DNA from 3 places in the Brevibacillus sp. HB1.2 genome. Region 3 is predicted to be linked to each of the others. Evidence: riboswitches for the same ligand, from Rfam matches in the RefSeq annotation. Region 3 holds a riboswitch; each other region holds the start of a gene.
The links. A riboswitch is a leader RNA that binds a small molecule or an ion and turns the genes downstream of it on or off. The one in region 3 is predicted to bind S-adenosylmethionine.

Region 1: it holds a riboswitch for S-adenosylmethionine, as region 3 does, so the genes downstream of both, metH (methionine synthase) here and HPY28_RS23855 (methionine ABC transporter ATP-binding protein) in region 3, are expected to answer to the same signal.
Region 2: it holds a riboswitch for S-adenosylmethionine, as region 3 does, so the genes downstream of both, HPY28_RS19880 (pyridoxal phosphate-dependent aminotransferase) here and HPY28_RS23855 (methionine ABC transporter ATP-binding protein) in region 3, are expected to answer to the same signal.

Annotation. Positions count from the first base shown of each region.
Region 1 is NZ_JABMIU010000001.1:921,951-929,417, forward strand. It holds gene HPY28_RS04295 (bifunctional homocysteine S-methyltransferase/methylenetetrahydrofolate reductase) at 1-505, opposite strand, end outside; gene metH (methionine synthase) at 550-3,996, opposite strand; SAM riboswitch class I at 4,113-4,214, opposite strand; gene HPY28_RS04305 (YjcZ family sporulation protein) at 4,428-4,535, shown strand; gene HPY28_RS04310 (YcdB/YcdC domain-containing protein) at 4,603-6,807, opposite strand; gene HPY28_RS04315 (sigma-70 family RNA polymerase sigma factor) at 6,798-7,370, opposite strand; gene HPY28_RS04320 (hypothetical protein) at 7,386-7,467, shown strand, end outside.
Region 2 is NZ_JABMIU010000009.1:69,854-77,320, reverse strand. It holds gene HPY28_RS19915 (ThiF family adenylyltransferase) at 1-456, opposite strand, end outside; gene HPY28_RS19910 (molybdenum cofactor biosynthesis protein) at 461-1,168, opposite strand; gene HPY28_RS19905 (SPL family radical SAM protein) at 1,272-2,090, opposite strand; gene HPY28_RS19900 (2OG-Fe(II) oxygenase) at 2,103-2,816, opposite strand; gene HPY28_RS19895 (methylated-DNA--[protein]-cysteine S-methyltransferase) at 2,809-3,348, opposite strand; gene moaC (cyclic pyranopterin monophosphate synthase MoaC) at 3,521-4,003, shown strand; gene HPY28_RS19885 (MFS transporter) at 4,007-5,254, shown strand; SAM riboswitch class I at 5,315-5,429, shown strand; gene HPY28_RS19880 (pyridoxal phosphate-dependent aminotransferase) at 5,513-6,694, shown strand; gene HPY28_RS19875 (hypothetical protein) at 6,846-7,316, shown strand.
Region 3 is NZ_JABMIU010000013.1:97,653-105,119, reverse strand. It holds gene HPY28_RS23880 (helix-turn-helix domain-containing protein) at 1-800, opposite strand, end outside; gene HPY28_RS23875 (SRPBCC family protein) at 916-1,365, shown strand; gene HPY28_RS23870 (peptide ABC transporter substrate-binding protein) at 1,423-3,072, opposite strand; gene HPY28_RS23865 (MetQ/NlpA family ABC transporter substrate-binding protein) at 3,261-4,100, opposite strand; gene HPY28_RS23860 (methionine ABC transporter permease) at 4,160-4,825, opposite strand; gene HPY28_RS23855 (methionine ABC transporter ATP-binding protein) at 4,826-5,839, opposite strand; SAM riboswitch class I at 5,941-6,057, opposite strand; gene HPY28_RS23850 (Ger(x)C family spore germination protein) at 6,164-7,324, opposite strand; gene HPY28_RS23845 (GerAB/ArcD/ProY family transporter) at 7,324-7,467, opposite strand, start outside.

The DNA.
Region 1 (7,467 bases), on a different contig from region 3:
CATCTGTGAGCGGACGGATTACCTCGATCGCCAGAAGCAGCTCCTCCAAGTCCACGAACGTCTCCAGAATCAGTCCATCTACGCCAGCATGCAACAGAGCAATCGCCTGTTCCTCATACTGGTCACGGTATTCGTCCAAAACCTTTTTCTTCACCCGTCCAGCCAAAATCGATCCGATGCTCCCAGCCACATAAGCATCATCCTGTGCGGCTTCCCGTGCAATGGCGACTGCTAGCCGGTTAATCCGCGCTACCTTATGCTCCAGACCGTAACGGCTCAATGCATCTCGGTTGGCAGAATACGTATTTGTCTCTAGGAAACGTGCACCGGCCTGATAGTAAGACGTATGAACTTCATGTACCAAACGCGGGTTGGATAAACACAGCTCTTCAAAGCTGACGCCAACCGGGACGCCCAGCCCGTGCAGCTGGGTCGCCATCGCACCATCTCCGACTAGCAGGTGGTCTTTCAAATAGGCTCGTAAATCTTTCTTTCTCGTCGTCAACTCAATCCCTTCTCTCCCCGTTTCATTTATCTTTACTACTTTCCTTACACTTCAAAAATAGACGGACCTGCGTTGAAATAACGTGCTTCAGGATGTGCAAATACCATCGCCGATACGGAAGCTTCTGGCTCCATCATGAATCCCTCTGTCAGCTGAACGCCGATATCCTCTGGACGCAACAGACGGAACAACTGCGCCTGATCTTCCAGGTTCGGGCAAGCAGGGTAACCGAAGGAGACACGAATGCCCTGATATCTAGCACCAAAGCGCTCGAGCATCGTCATCTCAACCGGATCAGGAATGCCCCACACGTCGCGCATGACGTGGTGAATTCGCTCTGCAAATGCCTCTGCCAGCTCCAATGCCAAGGATTGGAGGACATGAGAGCGCAAGTAGTCACCACGCTCTTTTAGCTCTGTAGATTTTTCGCGAATCCCTCCCCCAGCCGTTACGGTCAGGAATCCGACATAATCCATTTCCTTGCTCTCCACTGGTCGCAAGAAGTCGGACAGGCAAAGATGAGGTTCTTCCAGCTGACGCGGGAACGAGAAGCGCTCCAGCAGCTTGCTGTGGTCTTTTGGATCATAAACCAAAATATCGTTGCCATCTGACTGAGCCGGGAAGAACTGATACACGCCGTGTGTCGTAATGGTTCCTTTTTGCTTCGCTTCATTTAATAGCTCTTCCACAATGCCGTACAGTTCCAGTACCTTCTCGTCGCCTGCCTCTATCAATCTATCTACATTTCCGCGAACACCGAGGTGTTTTCCGAGGAGCATCCGCAGGTTCAAATACGGTTGCAGATGGCTGAGCGGGTATTGTCGCAGAACATGTCGTTCACAATCTGGTGGCAGGTGGATCGGAACCGTTCTGCTGACGGCTGAGCGAGCTGGCAAAGGTGCTTTTTTCTCCTCGATAACAGGTTGAGCCGTTGCAACTGCTTCCAGGAGATGTTGCTGTTCCTCTACCAAGCGATCACGTTCTTCCGGATTTTGCAGACGATTTACGAGATCCAGACCATCCATGGCATCTTTTGCGTATAAAACAATTCCACGGTATTCCGGTGCGATCCGGTTCGATGTGAACTTGCGCGTCAACGCCGCACCGCCAACCATCATCGGGATATCAATGCCTGCATCACGCAGGTCTTGTGCTGTAATGACCATTTGCTGTGCGGATTTTACCAAGAGTCCAGACAGACCGATGGCATCCGGCTTTTCTTCTCTGCATGCGGCAATCAGTTGCTCTGGTGGTACCTTGATCCCCAGGTTCACGACATTGTAGCCATTGTTTGACAAAATAATTTCCACGAGGTTTTTTCCGATGTCGTGCACATCGCCTTTGACGGTCGCCAGCAAGATTTTCCCCTTTGCAGCGGCATCGCTTTTTTCCATGAATGGCTCCAGAAACGATACGGATGCCTTCATGACTTCTGCACTTTGCAATACTTCTGCCACGATCAACTGGTTGCCGTTGAACAGGCGACCAACCTCTTCCATCCCAGACATCAGCGGACCGTTGATGATCTCGAGCGGTGTGTATTTATCCAGAGCCAGCTTTAGGTCTTCCACCAGGCCATCCTTGGAGCCTTCGACTACATAACGGGCCAAGCGTTCTTCGAGCGTTAACGAGGAGACTTCCACACTGACTTCCTTTTTCTTTTGGCGATAAAATTCGGTAAAGGCCGCCAATGTCTCATCATTTGTCTCGAATAGAAGAGCTTCTGCCAGCTTTCTCTCGTCTTCTGGAATCGAAGCGTAGCGCTCCAGCTTTTCCGTGTTGACGATGGCGTAATCAAGCCCTGCGAGAGTTGTGTGGTACAAGAAGACCGCATTCAGTACTTCCCGACCCGCAGGAGGCAAGCCGAAGGAAACGTTACTGACACCTAGGATCGTCTTGCAAGCAGGCATTACCTGTTTAATCAAACGAATTCCTTCTACGGTTTCCTTGGCAGAGCCGATGTATTGTTCATCCCCTGTCCCTACTGGAAAGACGAGTGGATCGAATATAATATCCTGTGGCTTTATGCCATACTGGTTGACAAGAATGTCGTACGAGCGTTGCGCGACCTCCAGCTTCTTTTCGCGAGTGATAGCCATACCCGCTTCCTCAATCGTTCCAACGACAACGGAGGCACCGAACTTGTGAATAAGTGGAACCACTTCCTCAAATCGCTCCAAGCCGTCTTCCAAGTTAATCGAGTTGAGGATGGCCTTCCCTTGCGAATAGCGAAGTCCCAGCTCCATGACCTTGGCATCTGTCGAATCGATCATGAGGGGCGCTTTTACTTTTTTCACGATGAACTGTAGGAATTTTTCCATATCTTCGTATTCATCACGGTCGGGGTCAGCCAAGCATATATCGATGACATGTGCGCCGCGCTTCACTTGTGCTCGGGCAATATCAGATGCTTCTTCATAATGACCAGCTGCAATCATTTCACGGAATTTTTTGGAACCGATGACATTGGTCCTCTCCCCTACTAGCAAGGGACGATTGTCATCTTCGACGTAAACAACCTCGATCCCGGAGACTGCGCTCAGCGGTTCCACAGCTGCACTGCGCGGCTTGCAGTCTTTCAATGCTTCTGCCATCGCTTGAATATGGTCAGGCGTTGTTCCGCAGCAACCGCCAGCGACGTTTATCCAGCCCTGATCAGCGAATGCCCGCATTTTCGAAGCAAGTCCCTGTGGCGTTTCATGGTAATGGCCGTTCTCGTCTGGCAAGCCTGCGTTCGGATAACAGCTAACCGCACATTGGGCAATTCCTGACAGTGTCCGCAGATGATCACGCATAAACTCTGGTCCTGTCGCACAATTCAGACCAATGGAGACTGGCTGTAAATGCTCTAAGGAGATGTAAAACGCCTCGATGTTTTGGCCAGCCAGCGTTGTGCCCATCGGCTCAATCGTACCTGACAGCATCACCGGGAGCTCCTGTCCAAGCTCTTCAAAAGCTTTGCGAATCCCGATTCCGCCAGCCTTGACGTTTAACGTGTCTTGCGAGGTTTCCAATAGAAGAACATCGGAGCCGCCAAGAATCAGACCTTTTGCCTGACGATAATACGCCTCGACCAGTTCTTCGAAAGTGACACCGCCTGTCAACGCAAGGGTTTTGGTCGTAGGTCCCATTGCACCTGCTACAAAACGCGGCCACTCCTCCGTAGAATAGGCATCCACCGCTTCTCTGGCCAAGCGGGCTGCGGCTATATTGATCTCAAGGTCTTTTTCTGGCACATCGTACTCAGCCAAAACGATGGAAGCAGCACCAAATGTATTTGTCTCGACGATGTCTGCGCCCGCCGCTAAATATTTCTCGTGAATGGAACGGATCACATCTGGTCTGGTCAGGTTCAGGAGTTCATTACAGCCATCATAGGCTTCACCGCCGAAATCATCAGCAGTCAGGTTTGCCTGTTGAAGCATGGTGCCCATTGCACCGTCCAGAATCAGAATTTTCCGGGAAAGTTGTTCGCGAAAAGTTGGTTTCATTGACGTGCCCCTTTTCTACCTTGCATCGGCTTATTCTCCGTAATTGGGTAAATAAAAAAATCCTCTTCTTTGAAAGAAGAGGATTTGTCAGCAGATACGAAAACGCCTGAGACATCCTCTTATCTTTCAAAGCACGTAGCTTTGCTGGAATTGGCACCGGATTTTTACCGGTTGCCGAGGCTTCATCAGGCCAGTCCCTCTGCCTCTCTGGATAAGAGTCGTACACTTGTCATTTAGTTGTTTTGCGAAATGTCTTGAATGTTTGCAAGTATCTTAACACCACCTTTGTCTCCCCGTCAATTGTGAATTGTCTATTTTTTACTGAGCCTCTCCTCTTACGCGCCCATTTTTGCCTAAGCTGGGCATCCGCCCAGTCCAATATCCGCATTCGTGTATAGACTGGAGTATAACGGAAAGGAGGGGAAACAAAGATGAGTACATCATTCTGCGGAAACGGATTCTTCGGTGACTGCTTCGCAATCGTGCTCGTGCTGTTTATCCTGTTGGTAATTATTGGGTGTTCGTGTGACGACTGTTAGATAAGTGTTTAAAAAAGGCTATCCCAAAAGCCATCAGGAATGGCTGCGGGATAGCCTTTTTTTCTTGTTATTTGGTGATGATCTTGCCTGTCACGGCATCCAGAGTAATATATTTGAGCGCCAGCTTTTCGTCACTCCACGGCACATACGCCAGCTTTGGTTGAGCTAATTTTTGCCCATCCACATCTCTCCTCAAATAGACCAGCTTTAAAGGCATGACGCGTAAATACGCCTCAACAGCCTTGTCTTTCGAGACGATCTCGTCGGATGCTGGAAGCTCCACCAACTCGTGCGTCTCTCTGTAGTTTTCAAACTTTGTCACTTTGCCAGAAGACGGATCGACTGTTACTGAATAAGCCGCTTTTTGCCCGCGATCCTGTACTGGAATGCCATCCTTGCTCATGAGATATCTGAATTCCCATTCGCCCGATGACACAGGATTCGTTTCGCCTGGCTGTATGACTTGTGCCAATTGCACTTCTTTTATGCCTGGATCAACGTATTTAGGCAGAAAGGCAAGTGCAGCCTCTTCCGCTTGCTCGCGTTTGACAGTCACTGCTGTATCGGAACGAGGTGTTCCCAGCCCGACGACACTGCCTGTTTCTGCAAGGACTTCTACGCCGATATACTTGTCATTTTTATCATTCCAGACGTATTCCTTGCGTCCGTCACGGTTACTCTCTCTATAGGTCGAGTCATCCACTTGTATGCCGAATTCCGCTTGAAGCAACGCTTTTGCCTCATCCTTGGAGCGAACCTTGACGTATTCCTTTGGAGATTCGATCGGATGGGCTTCCTTCGTATTCAACTGATCATAAGCAAGCCCGTTATCTCCCGTTCCATACACCGTCTTGCCATTTGTCGCGTCGATATACCACTCCTGACCATCTTCACGTCCTCTTTGCATGAAGGAAACAGCTGGTGTGTACTCCAGAATGGGCTGCCACATATCCCCTTGTTTTGATTGTGGCTGTATTCTCGGATTCTGCACGTACCGAAGCTTCATATGCTCGCTCAGCTCTTTGATGGCTACCTCTTCTGACACAGCAGTCGATACATCCGGGTACTGCGACGGCTCAAATGATTCGAGGTCCTTACTGAAATATTCGAGGTGGCCAGAGTCGGTTGTTTCGATGCTTATTTCATCAGACAACACCGGCATCCCGTTATAGTATCTCAGGTACAATCCCGGATGGTTGGCGTCCAACAACCGATAGTTCTCGCTATCAGCCCCGAGCAGCTTGTTCAGGAACTGTCGCTCTTGCTCCAATGCTTTTGCTCCTTCTGCTCTTTTCTGGCTCGCTGCTTCCTTTTCATCCTTCAACAGAAGGCTATACCATTCCAATGCTTGACCATTGCCAGTGATCACAAGAGAAACTTTATGCCCCTCTTTGTTCGTTTTCCCCAAGATGAATGACATGCCATCGTGGTTCTTTTCTTTATCCAAAAGAAGAAGGGAGGGGTTCAAATCGGGCACGGTATCTGTCAGCTTGGTGAAAAAAGCTTGTTCACTCGTATTCAATCGCCCGAAAAACGCGACTTGCTCACGTTCGTCAATTCCAACCGACAATACGTCGAACGGAACGGGCTGGCCGTTTTCCATACGTTGATAATTCACGCTCATCCATGGGCCTTTTACCTTATACTCGTCCGTATAGATCTGAGTCTCGACGAGCTGATAGGTCTTACTTTCCTCCCCCAAAAAAGCTTGAAGAAATGCGCTTGCTGCTTTCTCCGCAGTCTTGGCTGATGGCAATTTCTCTTCCTTCTGTTCTGTCCGATCACCGTTGATTGTAAAGCTCTCAATTTGTCCTGTCTGTATATCATAAGCAACATTGGCACGCGCATTATCGCCTTCCAGTAACATTAAGTCGCTGATTCCATGGCTTGTACGATCCACCCTGATTGTCATCTTGCTCAAAGCTGGGATCACCTTTTTCAATGGTAAAACAGCCTCTTCCGGCGACACCTTTACGTTGTTCTGATCGGCCTCCGTTTTCTTTTTATCCCTTGCAGTCGTTGCGACCGCATTCGTTACATTTTTTCCACTGGGCATCTGTGAAAACCAACCTTGTTGCTGCAAGCCCACGGCTGTTACCGCCAAGCAAGCTACCAAGGAGCCAGCCATGAATATCCTGTTCCGATTCTTGTGTTTATCTCGTGCAATCGCATCTCTGATCCGCGATTCCATTTCTTTTGTAAACCTCACTTCCTCCACAGATTTCTCACTTGCACTCCGTACCACTTCGCGAATTTGCTTATCTACATCCATTCCAATCCCTCCTTTTCACACAATGCCTTAAAATGTTTTCGGGCCCGTGACAATTGGGTTCGTACGGCATCTTCTGAAATATCCAACACTTGCGCAATCTCTCTTATCGACAAATCTTCATAGTAATGAAGTACCATGACTTTTCGGTACAGCGGCGAGAGCTTCATCACCTGCTCCGCTACCTGTACCTTGCTCATTCGTCCGATGACTGCCGCTTCAACGTTTGCGGTGTCGGCCTTCTCCGGGGGTGCTTCCTCTTTGGAGAGGTATGTAGAAAAAATCTGGCGAAAGGACCACGAACGCAAATATTTGCGGGACTCGTTGATCGCAATTCGGTAAAGCCACGTTTTTACGCTACTCTGATGGCGGAACTGATCCAGACCCCGATACGCCTTCAGGAACACTTCCTGGGTAATGTCTTCCGCGATTCCCCGATCCTTGACGATCAAGTAGGCGAGCTGCACGATGTTGTCTCCGTACTCGCTCATGAGTCTCGTCAGCTTCTCCTCGTTGGTCAGTTGCAGCGTCCAGTCCGCTTCGCTACTTTTGGCACTTGCATTCACGCGCTGTTCACCTCCTTGTTTCGTGTTGATATGTATTTGATCCAGCTGGCTTATTTTTGTGACAAGATTATCCAATTGTTTTATCAATCATCCTTTT
Region 2 (7,467 bases), on a different contig from region 3:
CGCACTCACAGCGCCACCGTACACCCACGGAATACTATGCTTAACGCAAACATCGTTCACGAGATATCTCACCTGAAAATTATCCGTCGCATCCAGAACGAGATCGACATCTGCCAGCAATTCCTCCGCATTATAAGCGGTAAGGTCTGCGACAATCGGTTCGATCGTGACAGCTGAATTGATCTTTGTCAGCTTGGCGTGAGCGGCGATTGCTTTTGGCAAATGCTCGGCTGCATCGGATTCGTCGTAGAGCATTTGACGCTGCAGGTTGCTCGGCTCGACGAAGTCGCGGTCAATGATGCGGACAAAACCTACTCCAGCACGGACCATATGATTGGAGAGAACAGTTCCAAGTGCTCCCATGCCGACGATCGCTACGCGGCTTTGCCCCAATTTTTCCTGTCCACTGCGCCCGATCGGATGAAACAATGTCTGACGGGAATAGCGAGTATCCAAGGCGTTACTCCACCTTTCCTTCTGGCATCGCAAGCGGATTCCACGGTCCTTGCTGATGTCCCTTCCATTCGCTTCCATCTTCCCACATTTCTTTTTTCCAAATGGGAACGATCTCTTTGAGTCGCTCAATGGCGTAACGGCCTGCTTCAAACGATTCATTTCGATGCGCTGTTGCAACGGCACAAACAACCGCAATTTCTTCTACAGCCAAGTTACCGATACGATGGTGCATCGCGACTTGCGCTCCCGGCCAGCGTTCCTCGATCTCTGCTGCGACCTGCTTCATTTTTTCAACAGCCATAGGGGCATATGCTTCATAGGACAAATACACGGTGCGCTGACCATGGGTAAATTCCCGAACAGTTCCGACAAAAGTAAGGATTGCGCCTGCATGCGGGTTGCTCACCAGACGAACCAACTTGTCCGCAGAAATGGGCTCCTCGGTAATGGCGAAGCGCGGGTCTTCTTCTCCGCCGCTTACAGGAGGTAACAGGGCAATCTCGTCGTCGGCTGAAATGACCTGATTTTTCGCCGCATATTCATGATTGATGGAGACAAAGCAACTGCCCAAAAGCGCAGAGAGCGCAGGATATTCTCTTTCCACTGCTTGCAGTAGGTCGCTGACGGTCGCGCCTTCAGATAGGGTCAACTGTACTTCCCGGGCATTCGCACGTTCAGCGAGTCCGGCAAATAACAAGATCGTAATGGTCAAGACAATTCCTCATTTCCCTGGATGATACTACACTCTAGGCTAGACGATATCATAAACTGATCAAAGTTGCCAATGAATGGGGTGTTTCAATCAGCGGTTGATTCTAAGGAGCGAAGCCTTCCTGACTCAAATAGATCTGGTTCGGGGGAAAAATACGTAATAGCCGATCATAGACGATCCGATAGGCGGTAGGATCATACCATTTTTCTAGTCCAAGCTGTTCATAGAGAGCAGGAATGCCGTTTCTTTTCGTTCGTTTACCGCCGCTGCCATCTCCCATATAAAAGTCGTCGACACAGACACGTGTTACCAAGGGGCGCAAAATCTCCGGGAATGACTCACTGCTAGGCAAAACAGGGGCAATGGTTGCTTGTGTAGGGATGCCTGCTTCCGCCAAACGCTGGAGTGTTTTAAGCCGCGCTTGAATGGGGGGAGCTTGTGGGCTAAAGTGCCTGCGAATCTCCTCCAAATCGGTCTCGACGGTCATGCTGACGCGGACGCGATCACCCAGCAGGAGTAACAAATCGGCATCCCGCCAAACCAAGGGACTTCTCGTCTGCACCAGCAAAAAATCGGGTGGATGCTCTACCATGACTTCGAGTAAAGACCTCGTTACCTTTTCCGTTTGTTCGATGGGCTGGTACGGGTCTGTACTCGAAGACATGAAGATGGTTACCTTTCCTTTTTTCTTAGCCCGTATTAACTCCTTGCGCAATAAATCGGCTGCTTGCTGCTTAATGTCAACCCATGTGCCCCATTGCTCGTTGCGAAACAAAGAGACAGGCATTTGCCGAACATAGCAATAAGAGCAGGCGAAAGAACAGCCCGTATACGGATTGAGCGAGTGGGTGTAATCCGCAAGAAATCCGCTTCCTTTATTGAGGAGGGTTTTCGGCATTTTATAGGAAAGGATGCTCTTCATATTATGCGTTCCTCACTTTGCATCATGAAAAATAATTCCGAGGCTGTAGCGCTTTCCTGAGGTAATCGTGCTGACACCGTGGCGCAGCGTGTTTTTATAGAAGCCTCGCGTTCCCTGCACAGGACGATAGGATGTCGGGAAAATCAGTCCAGCGCCTTGGTCCAAGGTTATCACATGTCCCCGGCTCTGCGCGCGCGGCCGTTGCTCCATCAGCAGAAATTCTCCGCCAGTGTAGTCCTTCTCCTTCTGATTCAAGGCAAACACGACTTGAAACGGGAAGAACACCTCGCCGTACATATCCTGATGTAAACAATTGTAGCCACCCGTTTCGTATTTCAAAATCAATGGAGTAGAGCGCAGCTGCCCCTGGTCGTGACATTGCGCCAAAAAATCAGGGAGGGTAGCAGGATAAATAGCTTCACGTCCAAGCATTTCGAGCCACCGATTCGCAGTCTGCGCAAGCATCGGATAAAAGCCTTCGCGAAGCTCCTGCAAAAGTGAGGGAAGGGGAGCCTGATAATAACGATACTCCCCTTCACCGAAACGGTACCGTGCCATCTGGATCGTATTGCGAAAAAGATCATCCTGTCCATACGAAGCGATTAATTCTTCGCACGCATTCGAGCCTATTAAGGAAGGAAAAGCTGCATACCCTTGTTCGTCCAACTTCTGTTGCAGGGAATGCCAGTCAAGTGCAGCGATCCTTTCTGTCAGTGAACTAGCCATGCTTCACACCCCGATTCGACTTTTGCTCCAGATCAAGCAGAGTTGTCTTCATGGGCAGTCCTCCACGATAGCCAGTCAGTGAACCGTTTTTACCGACAACGCGGTGGCAGGGGACTGTAATGAGAACCGGATTGGCACCGATTGCTGCACCGACTGCACGAACAGCAGCAGGCTTTTCAATGATGTTTGCAATGTCGGTGTACGATGCCGTTTGACCGTATGGGATTTGACGGAGTGCTTCCCAGACAGCGAGCTGAAAAGGCGTTCCAGAGAGGTCGCAATTCATGGAAAAGTGCTCGCGCGTTCCTTGCATATATTCCATCAGTTCTGTTGCAAAAGGCTTTAGCCATGGGTCGTCTTGCACCAGTGCACTTTGTGGGCGATGCTTTTCAACCCACGCTTCCAATTCAGCAAAAGGCTGGTTGACTGAGCCGACATAACAAAGTCCGGCAGCCGTTGCAGCCAAATAAATAGTCCAATCACCATGCACAAGCATTGACCAACGTACCGTCTGATCCTTCATCGTTTCCATTTCCATACGCCTCCTTTGAGCTGTGTACGCACAGTATACCTCCAGCACCTGTTCTTCGTACGTTTTTGGGAGTGGATGAGCAAGATAACGAAACGATGTCCTCTACATTCCCATTGCTTTTAACCAGCGGCGGGAGTAAGGTAGGAGAAGATAGAGGAGGAAAGATACTCGTATGACTGATCAATTAACACATTTTAATGAACAAAATCGAGCGCGGATGGTGGACGTGTCTGAGAAGGACGTCACAAAACGGGTGGCTGTAGCCGAGAGCCAAATCAGCATGAAACCCGAAACACTCGCCCGAATCCGTGAAGGTCGAATCGAAAAGGGCGATGTACTCGCAGTTGCGCAGGTAGCAGGTGTCATGGCTGCCAAAAAGACGTGGGAAATCATCCCGATGTGTCATCCGCTGCCATTGACTGGCATCGACATACAATTTGCTTTTGTAGATGAAACGACGCTTGCGATTACAGGAACCGTGAAGACGACAGGGAAAACAGGCGTCGAGATGGAGGCGTTGACCGCTGTCAGTGTAACGGCTTTGACGGTGTATGACATGTGCAAAGCCATGGATAAAGAAATGATAATCGGTCCGACCAGTCTGCAATCCAAAACAGGCGGAAAAAGCGGCGATTTCCATCGGGGTGAGAAGTAAGCCATGAGGCAAAAGTGGGAATCCTATCCGAGCAGCATTCGTTTATTGGCGATTGCTGCCGTCATTTTTTCTACCGGAATGGCGTGTATTTGGCCGCTGGTCACGATCTATATTCACAACCATCTCGGAAAGCCGCTGACTGTAGCCGGCTTCTTGTTGCTTTTAAATCAAGGCGCATTCCTGATCGGGAGTATTGTCGGCGGGATGATGTTTGACCGCTGGGGTAAAATGCGCACCATTGTTGTAGGCTCCATCGGTGGAATGATCATTTCGGTCTGTTTAGGTGTTACACAAGATTTTACCGTATATGTCCTACTGTTATTATTGAATGGTTTGTTTTATGGATCCCTTTCTCCCGTTATGAATGCGCTGGCAGTGGTTTTATGGCCGGAGGGAGGCCGTAAAGGAATCAATCTGATTTACGTCGCACTCAATGTGGGTGTAGCTGCCGGCTCTGCTTTAGGCGGCTTCTTGGCAAGCGTTTCGTTTGCTTGGACGTTTTTCGGAAATGCGATCACACAAGTAATTGTGCTGACGATGTTTATGCTCATTTTGCCGCGTCAGTTAAAACTGGCAGAGCAAAAACGTCAATTGCAGACGACTGCTCCCGAACAAGCAGAGGGAGAACTTATACGAGAACCACAGCAAGAGACCAAGGTCGTATGGGGAGCATTGCTGCTCTTATGCGGAGGATTGCTCATTAGCTGGATTGTCTATGTACAATGGACAACGGTGCTGTCGACCTATATGCAATCCCTGGGCATTTCACTCCGTCAATACAGTCTGTTGTGGACGCTGAACGGCGGTTTGATCCTGTTTGGTCAACCATTGATTGCGTGGGTCATACGACGCTTTGCCCGTACGCTAAAAGCACAAATGCTCTTGGGCGCTTATATTTTTGCCATGTCGATGTTGATTTTGTCTCAATCAACGGTTTATGCAGGCTTTGTTGCAGGCATGTTCATCATGACGCTGGGAGAAATGCTCGTGTGGCCAGCGGTGCCGGCAGTAGCGGCACAGTTTACGCCAGAGGGACGAGAAGGCTTCATTCAAGGTCTGATTGCAGGGACTGGATCTGCTGGGCGGATGCTCGGACCACTTCTCGGCGCCTTCATTTTCCAATCGATTCATGCGCAGGGACTATTGTTCGTGATGGCGGGCTTGTGTCTGTTGTCTGTCGCATTCTTTGCCTTCCACACATCTTTTCAAAAAAGAAGGCATCAGGTACCCTTACAGAATCAAGCATCTTGACACGGTTTACGTGCTCAAGTAGTATGATATAGACGAAAAAACAGTATATTCCGTGTGTTTGACTTATTCAGAGAGGTGGAGGGACTGGCCCTATGAAGCCCGGCAGCGGATCTGTTCTATGCGATGGACAGATGCTGTGCCAATTCCAGCAGGATTTTTTCCTGACAGATAAGGACGTGACCAAGCTGATCTCCCCCTTTTTCTGTATGGAAAAAGGGGGTTTTACTGTATTGGGCCCAAGAAAGGAATGGAAGAAAGATGCGCATTCAACCCTCCGACATGATTGATCGACTCCCTACCCAGTTTTTTGCGACCCTGGTGGCAAAAGTAAACAAGGTCATTGCGCAAGGCCATGACGTCATAAACCTAGGGCAGGGCAATCCTGATTTGCCGACACCGCCACACATTATTGAAGAATTACAGGCGCAAGCGGCACAACCACTCCATCACAAATATCCGCCTTTTCAGGGACGCGTGGAACTGAAGCAGGCAGTGGCTCATTGGTATAAGCAAGAATTTGATGTGGACCTCGATCCGGAGGAAGAAGTCGCGATATTGTTCGGCAGCAAAACCGGACTCGTAGAGATTTGCCAAGTCCTTATGAATGCAGGCGATGTTGCACTGGTTCCAGACCCAGGCTATCCGGATTATTGGTCGGGTGTTGCTGTCGTAGACGGACGGATGGTCATGATGCCGTTGAAGGCGGAAAATGACTTCTTGCCTGACTACAGCCAGCTCTCCCAAACTGATTTGGATCGAGCGAAACTGATGTTTCTCAACTATCCGAACAATCCGACAGCAGTTAATGCACCACTCGAGTTTTATGAGGAAACCATTCGTTTTGCTCGAAAACATGAAATCGTTGTTTGCCACGACTTCGCCTACGGGGCGATCAGCTATGACGGGAAAAAGCCAGTCAGCTTCATGCAGGTTCCGGGTGCAAAAGAAGTGGGTGTAGAATTTTATACCTTGTCCAAAACGTACAACATGGCAGGCTGGCGTGTTGGTGCTATGGTAGGAAATCGCGAGCTGGTTCGTCTGATTAATCTCATTCAGGACCATTACTTCGTCAGTCTGTTCGGAGCGGTACAGATGGCGGCAGCCAAAGCGATGACGGAGTCACAGCAGTGCGTTCGCGATCTCGTTGCTGTCTACGAAAGCCGCCGCAATGCTTTGTACTCCAATCTGCATCGGATTGGCTGGCAGGCGCCACCATCTCAAGGGTCGTTTTTTGCTTGGCTTCCTGTTCCAAGCGGCTTCACATCCGTGGAGTTCTCTGACCTGCTTTTGGAAAAAGCGCATGTCGTCGTAGCGCCAGGAAATGGCTTTGGTCCGACAGGTGAGGGTTATGTGCGAGCGGCTTTGTTATCAAATGAAGAGCGTCTCGCAGAAGCGGTTCAGCGAATTGAGCGGTTGGGGTTATTTACGAAAACAAAATAAAGGCGAGGTAATTGGGTCACACTACCATACAAATGGAGTGTGGCTTTTTTATTCTAGAATAAAAATCATTCTCATTATTGACAGATAATGATTTTCATTATACGATGGCATTGTTAATGATAATTAGTCTCATCGAGAGCGGGAGGGTACCATGCGCTATCAGATTAACGGTTACACGGATATGTATACGGTGATCGCCAACGAGCGGAAAATCGGCGGAGCCATTGAAGCAGGACAGATTCGCCTGCGGACGGGAGAAGTTTACGCCAATGCTGTTCTCACTCGTTTGGAAATGTCAGGTGCGCATTTTTGCTCGATCGGTTTTGTTACGGAAGAAGGCAAAAGACTGATTGTCCATGTGAATGATATCAGCATGATCGCTGATGCTCGTCACGTCAACGTTTGTGAGCTGACGAATGAAGGCATGAGAGTGGAGAAATCCGCAGAGAGACTGAAGCGATTGAAACGTCTCTGTGAACTGAATGAAGGCAGCTGTACGCCGACCTTCCAGGAAGAGGCATTGCTGTTGGCAAACGATATTGGCATGGAAGAAGCGTCCACGCACGTAGACCTCTCTTTCCTCCCACACACAGAGAAACCGCGTGTGTTTCGCATCGCCTAGGAAGATATAGCCCATACATATTGGACCCCTTTTCGTTTGAGACGAAGAGGGGTTTTTTGCATGCAGTGTGTCAAGACTAACGATTGAACAACCGCTCGACATAGTCAAAACCTATCCACTCATAGCTACCAAGGATTGGACTTACGAGAGG
Region 3 (7,467 bases):
GCTCGTCGATACTCGTTCGGCGCTACACCAACGATTGCTCGAAAATCTCGAATGAAGTGAGAGTGATCGTAGTAGCCAAGAGAGGTAGACAGGTCCAGCCAATCTTGGACTGTTCCCTGGTCAATCTGCTCTGCTGCCTCATGCAGTCTGTATCGTTGGATGACCGACTTCGGACTGACACCTACATAACGATCAAACAAACGCTGCATCGTCCGCATGTTCATTCCGGTCAACTGTACCGCATCCTCGACCTTGAGTACGGATCGATCTGCCTGGATCATCCTGACAATTTCACTGATGCGCGCTACATTTGGGTCAGGCTCCGGCAAATATTCGAATAGAAAGGCTTCTACCCTTTTTATCATTTGCTCATCATCTGGCAGGCTTAGCACTTCTTTCTCAAGCTGCTCGGTTGAAACACCAACACCAAATAAGGCTTCCAGACTCGAAGAAGTACCACTCAACTTTGATACCGGGGCATTCAGAAACGGATAAAAACCTCCTGGCCTGAATTTCACTCCAAACACTTGGCCTTGTCCCGCTAAAAGATGCGAGGAAGTCGTGCGGGCTACACCAAAAATGCCAGTTGCTCCTTTTTCAAACACGAGATTCACATTAGGATGAGCCAGTACGGTTTGCGAGTAAGGAAGTTGTGTACGCAAATCCCACCTGACGACCCAGTAGTGCTGCACGAAGTAGCTAATTTCGGCAGATGGCTCGTATCTGTCCAGCGAAAATTTCTTCTGCCCAATCATGGCATGCAGTACACCCTTTGGGAGCTTGGCAGTCTGATTTTCCAAGGTGCGCCTCCTGTCGTGTTTTTACAATACACACTACCGAATTCTTCTTATAGTAAGAGTAGTAGTTGGGAGACTTGATTACAATTCCCAAATGAAAAAATCAGGGGGTAAAACGATGGATCTTCGTTTCGATTTCTACATTGGTGCTACGCCAGAGCAAGTCTGGCATGTCCTTACTTCCGATGAAGGCGTAAAGAGCACCTTCTTTGGCTGTACGATTCAGTCGACTTTTCAAGTAGGCGATGAGATGGCTTACGTTGGTCCGGGGAAAGACGGTGACGACACGGTTCATGTATACGGGAAGATCTTGCAGCTCGAACCTCATCATATTTTCAGTTTCACTGAACATCCTGGTCCTGCCTATTACAAGAATCATGCGGAATTACAGTCTCGTGTCACCATTACCTTAGAACCGGTTGGCGGCTGCACCAAGCTGACTTTGATTCAGGATCAATGGACAGAAAACCACCCCTCCCACGAAAGTGCCAGCAACAATTGGCCAATGATGCTCTCATCGATCAAGACGTATGCGGAGACAGGCAAGACACTTGATTTTGGCTACTAATAGAAAAGAATCCCGAAACCAGCAATTTCGTTGGCCTCGGGATTTTTGTTTTTTTCGTTACTCCGTCATTTCTGCCCACTTCAGGTCAATAAATCCGAGTCCGTCCACTTGAACGCCTTTCACCTTGTCGCTTTGTACCCAGACATCGACATCCGTGAACATGGGGATCAAAGGCATGGCATCCATGAAGATTTGCTCAGCCTCTCCAAACAGCTGCTTGCGCTTCTCTGGATCAATTTCTACTGATGCCCGTTTCAGCAGCTCTTGGTAGCGTGGGTCTTCCCAGCCTGTGTCGTTGTTGCCTGTATTACCATCCCGGAACATTTCCAGGTAATTCATTGGATCATTAAAGTCTGCATTCCAGCCGATACGGCCTATTTCGTAATTAAGTTGATGCATATCCTGTATGTGAACAGTGGCCTCCTTCACCATGAGCTTTACTTCAATGCCAAGTTTTTGTTTCCATTGGTCCTGAAGCGCCTCGGCAATTTTCTTATGTCTGTCGCTTGGGTTGTACGTCAAGGTGATCGGAGGCAGCGTTGTCACGTTAAGCTCCTTCATACCTTCTTCCAACAGCTTTTTGGCCGTTTCTACATCATTATCTTTGAAGTAGCCTTCTTTTTTGATAATCATGGATTGCGGCAACATCCCCATCGTTGGCACTTGGCCCACTTGTGTGATGTTATCCACGATGGTTTTACGGTCAACCGAGTATGCCAAGGCTTTACGAATTTTCACATTGCTGAGCGGCCCTTTTGTCGTATTCAACTTGTACCAGTACATCGTCGCTTTTGGATGAACAACGAGTTTGCCCGCGTCTCTCAGTGTCGGGATCGCATCGGTGGGAAGTCCACCGAGTGGCTGACCTGCCCAATCCAGCTCACCGTTTTCGAACATGGACAGGGCTGTATTATCGTCCTCGATCATCGCGATCTCGATGCGATCGAGCTTCACTACGTCTTTATCCCAGTATTGCTCGTTCTTTTCAAGCACGATCTTGCTCTTGTGCTCCCACGCTTTCATCTTAAATGGACCGTTGCTTACGTGCGTCGCCGCTTCGTTTGCCCATTTTGGATTGGCCTCCACTACTTTTTGGTTAACCGGGTAGTACGTGTAGAAAGCCGTCAGCTCCAGGAAGTAAGGCGTTGGATTCTCAAGTGTGACTTCCAGTGTTTTGTCATCGATTGCCTTCGCACCGAGTTCGTCGGGCTTCGCCTGGCCTTTGTGAATCAGCTGCGCATTTTTAATGTAGTACAGCTGATAAGCATACTCAGCCCCAAAAGTCTTGCCGAGTGCACGCTTCCATGCATACACGAAGTCATGGGCAGTGACTGGATCACCATTGCTCCATTTGGAGTCGCGGAGCGTGAACGTATACACCAGTTTGTCATCCGAGATTTTCACATCGGATGCTACTGAATTCACTGGCTTTGCGTTTGCATCAAAGCGAGTCAAGCCATCAAACGTAGCACGAACGATCGCTCCCGCAGTGGCATCCTTCGCAAGACCAGGGTCCGCTGTCGCAGGCTCACTCATAATGTTCGCCCGAAATAATTGCGGCTTTGCATTTGCAGACTTTTCAGCTGGCGCCGCGGTTCCCTCAGTTGGAGGGGTTGTCGTTGATGGCTGCGTACTCGTGGAGCATCCAGCTAACAAGCTTCCGGCGACCAGCATCGCGCCAAGAAACAACTTGAGATTTCTTTTCATCAGAAAATTCCCCCTTATCTATATTTTCTCATTTCAAACACAATATACTCGACGGGAATTGGGTTGAAAACAGGGTTGCTATAGATTTAATTTAATTTTATGAAAATTCACTACATTATAAATAAAAGTAAAACCCAACCAGCTTTTCGGCCAGTTGGGTTTCGTTGATCGATCAATTATTTGTTGATTTAGAACGCTGGAATAATCGCGCCTTTGTATTCATCTTCAATGAACTTTTTCACTTCAGGTGAGTTCAGTTCTTTTGCCAGCTTTTGCATTGCTTCGGAATCCTTGTTGTCAGGACGAGCTACCAAGAAGTTTGCGTATGGAGTATCTTTATCTTCAATAAACAGAGCGTCTTTGGTTGGAACAAGTTTTGCTTCCAACGCATAGTTGGTGTTGATCAACGCCAGATCTACTTCTTCCAGAACGCGTGGCAACATCGCTGCTTCTACTTCTTTGAACTTCAGGTTTTTCTTGTTCTCAACAACGTCTTTCACTGTACCGCTGATGCCAGCGCCTTCTTTCAGCTTGATCACGCCGTTTTTCTCCAAGAGTGCGAGTGCGCGACCACTGTTTGTTGGATCGTTTGGCAGCGCGATAGTTGCGCCATCAGCTAATTCATCCACTGATTTCACTTTTTTGCTGTAAGCGCCGAATGGCTCGATGTGTACAGCCACTACTGGCACCAGGTTCATGTTTTGTCCTTTATTGAAGTCTTCCAGGTAAGGCTTGTGCTGGAAGAAGTTTGCGTCGAGTTGTTTCTCGTTCACTTGAACGTTAGGTTGTACGTAATCGGTGAACTCTTTGATTTCCAGGTTCACGCCTTGTTCTTTCAGTTTTGGTTGAACGAATTTCAAGATTGCTGCATGTGGAACGGGAGAAGCGCCTACCTTCAATGTTACTTCCTGTTGTCCGCCTTGTGCACCACCTTCAGCTGGAGCAGGTGCAGTTTCGGTTTTGCCTCCGCAAGCTGCCAAAGAAAATGCCAACACAGTAGAAAGTACAGATACGACTAGCTTTTTCATGAATGATTTCCCCCTTGCATGTATTTGTCTTATTCTTTGATAACTTTTATGGAAAAATCCTACTTACGGCTGAACTTGAGAACCAGACGGTCCCCCAGCGATTGTAAGATCTGTACCATCACCAGCAAAATAACAACAGTCACAATCATGACATCGGTTTGGAAACGTTGATAACCGTATCGGATCGCCAAGTCACCCAGACCACCACCGCCAATTACCCCAGACATTGCAGTGTAGGATACCAACGTAACCGTCGTGATCGTAATACCCGCGATCAGGCCTGATCTAGACTCTGGCAAAAGGACATTCCAGACGATCTGCCAATTGGAAGCTCCCATGGATTGTGCGGCCTCAATCACGCCTTTATCAATCTCACGCAGAGAGGTTTCCACCAACCGTGCGAAAAACGGAGCGGCACCAAATACGAGTGGCGGAATAGCACCCAGTACGCCGAGTGAGGTTCCTACGATCATTTTCGTCACAGGAATCAGCAAAATCATCAAAATGATAAACGGTACCGAACGCAATACGTTGACAACGAATGATGCGATCGAATAAAAAGTGCGGTTTTGCAGAAGCTGTCCGCGTGAGGTCAAAAATAGAATGATTCCCAGCGGCAAACCAATCAGGACGGTAAACAGGGTGGAAAAGCCGAGCATCGTGAGCGTATCCATCGTGCCTACGCCGATTTCAGCCCAATCCACATTTTCGAATGTCCAGTCCATTTATATCACCTCTACTTCCAAGCCACGTTGGCGCAGCGTCTCAATGGTCTTTTGATTCTGTGCGACATCGCCTTCCAGCTCGATCACCAACTGACCATACGGTGTATCCTTCATGCGGGAGATTGTTCCCTGCAAAATGCTGAATACCGTACCGGTCTCTTGCATCGTTTGGAACAGGATCGGCTGGTACGTTTTTTCTCCGAGGAAGGTGACACGAGCAATCGTGCGGTTCCCCGAGGCCTTTTCGTGCGCGACTGCTTCACGCAGCTCTGTAGAATCCGCTACTTGTTCCACGAATTCTTGTGTCGTTAGATGCTGCGGACGAAGGAATACATCCAGTACGTTACCCGACTCGACGATCTTTCCTCCATCAATGACGCCAACACGATCACAAATGGAGCGAATGACGTGCATCTCGTGGGTAATCAACACAATGGTCAAGCCCAGCTTACGGTTGATGTCCAAGAGGAGTGCCAGAATGGAGTTCGTCGTCTGCGGATCGAGAGCCGATGTAGCTTCGTCACAGAGCAGCACTTTTGGATCATTCGCGAGCGCCCGAGCAATCCCTACACGCTGCTTCTGTCCGCCAGACAGTTGGGACGGATATTTGTCCTTATGTGCCTCCAAGCCAACCAGCTTTAGCAGCTCGTTCACTTTCTTATCAATCTCTGCCTTCGGACGCTTTGCCAGCTTGAGCGGAAAAGCGACATTTTCGCCGACTGTCGAAGAAGACAGCAAGTTGAAGTGCTGAAAAATCATGCCGATTGAGCGGCGCTTTTCTTGCAGCTTCCCTTCATCCAGCTTTGTCAAATCGACGCCGTCCACAATAACTTCCCCTGAAGTTGGACGCTCCAGCAAATTGATGCATCGGATCAACGTACTTTTCCCTGCACCAGAGTGTCCGATAATCCCGTATATTTCTCCTTGCTCTATGGAAAGGTCGATCCCCGTTAACGCTGGGATGGTTTTCCCTTGTACTTGATAGCTTTTATGCAAATGACGCAGTTGGATCAACGCATCCACCTCCCGACCACAATCTAAATAAAATCAGAAAACCCCTTTTTTCATAAACGAAAAAGGGGCTGCAACGCAATGTTATACGTTCGCATCCACCCTTCTCATCTATACAAGATCCAAACAATCTTGTAGGAATTGGCACCGCGACGTTCATCCGAAAATGAACCGGCTGCCGGGCTTCATAGGGCCTGTCCCTCCGCCTCTCTTGATAAGAAAGATATCTACGTATATTATGTTCGTCTTTTCTATTTCATGATGATACAAAACGGATTATATCCTTTTCGGAAATATCACGTCAATAGTAATAGAAGGAAAAGTTTTTTAATCCATGACGCCGTTGCGGATGATTTTTGACTTTACGTGGAAGCGAAACGTTGCATCCTGAAACATCTTTCGCCATTCAGCCTGCGTCATGTTGGCCATTCCTCTTTTCTCTGAACGATAGATAGAGCCGAAGCCAATTGGGTCAACATCGAGGCTCTTCAGTTTGCTTATCAGTTTATGCAATTCTTTTTCAAGCTCTTTCTCCAGGCCATGTTCCATAATTTTCAGCAACTTGGCATTTTCTAGCTTTAGCGGGATGGTTAACTCCAAAATTCGGGCATGCAACTTGACATGAATATCGAAGATTGGTGGGGATATTTGGCTTAATTTGATTTTCGAATGGCTAGAAATTGTATCGAAAACGAGCTGCACCTGGTCTTTTTTGCTGTTGTGGTTTTTGGGTGACTCCCCAAAAATAGCAGTAGGAACAGAAGTATCATAGCTGCCGATGCGGAACTTTCCGTGGATAAGTTTGAGTAGAAAGGCTTCCTTGGGTGTAACCCATGACACATAACGATCACCTTTGAATAAGGCGATGCCTTTGATTTTCAGTTCATCTCCCTTTCTTTCTATGTACGGCATGACCGGGTCGATCCCTTTTTCATAGTAAGCCCGGAAAAACTCATGCATGGTCGAAGAAGGAATTTTTTCCCCACGGATATTTTGCTCAATCAAACGATACAGGTAGATTCCAATATTCCCTTGTTCTGAATAAGGATACGTCAGCATATCATATGTTTCGCCTGCAAACACACAAAGATAAATCCTGCTAGAAAGGGACGAGTCCCGATACAACGTGTCAATGATGCTGCCAAGTCCCTGCTTAGCAAAGTTTTCACTGTAGAGGGCAACACGAATTTGCCCACCCAATACTCTTTTGTCTGATTGCAAATTCATCTTATCCCGGATTCCTTTGCTGGTTTCCCCTGTGGCTGATAAGATCTGTATCTTATGCCTTGCCTCTGGATTAATGGAAGGCATGACAGACGTCCCGCGAATTTTGCCATCTTTTAACAGATCATAGCCGACAGCCGTTGCAAGTCCTGTTTCATCGAAAATTTGCCGATCCGAGCAGCCTGTTACAATCAAGATGCCCGAACACCACAGCGCCAAAAACCGCTTCAACAAGGGCATCGCGTATTTTCGATCATGTCGCATCAGGCACTTTCCCCTTTGCTCGTCGATTTCGCCGGTTGCGTTCGCTGCTTTAGCAGAACCATGATGTACAAAAAATAGGGGTACAGGAATGCAACATACATACTCGTTTTCCCATACCAATCATTGATCATATTCATCTCCAG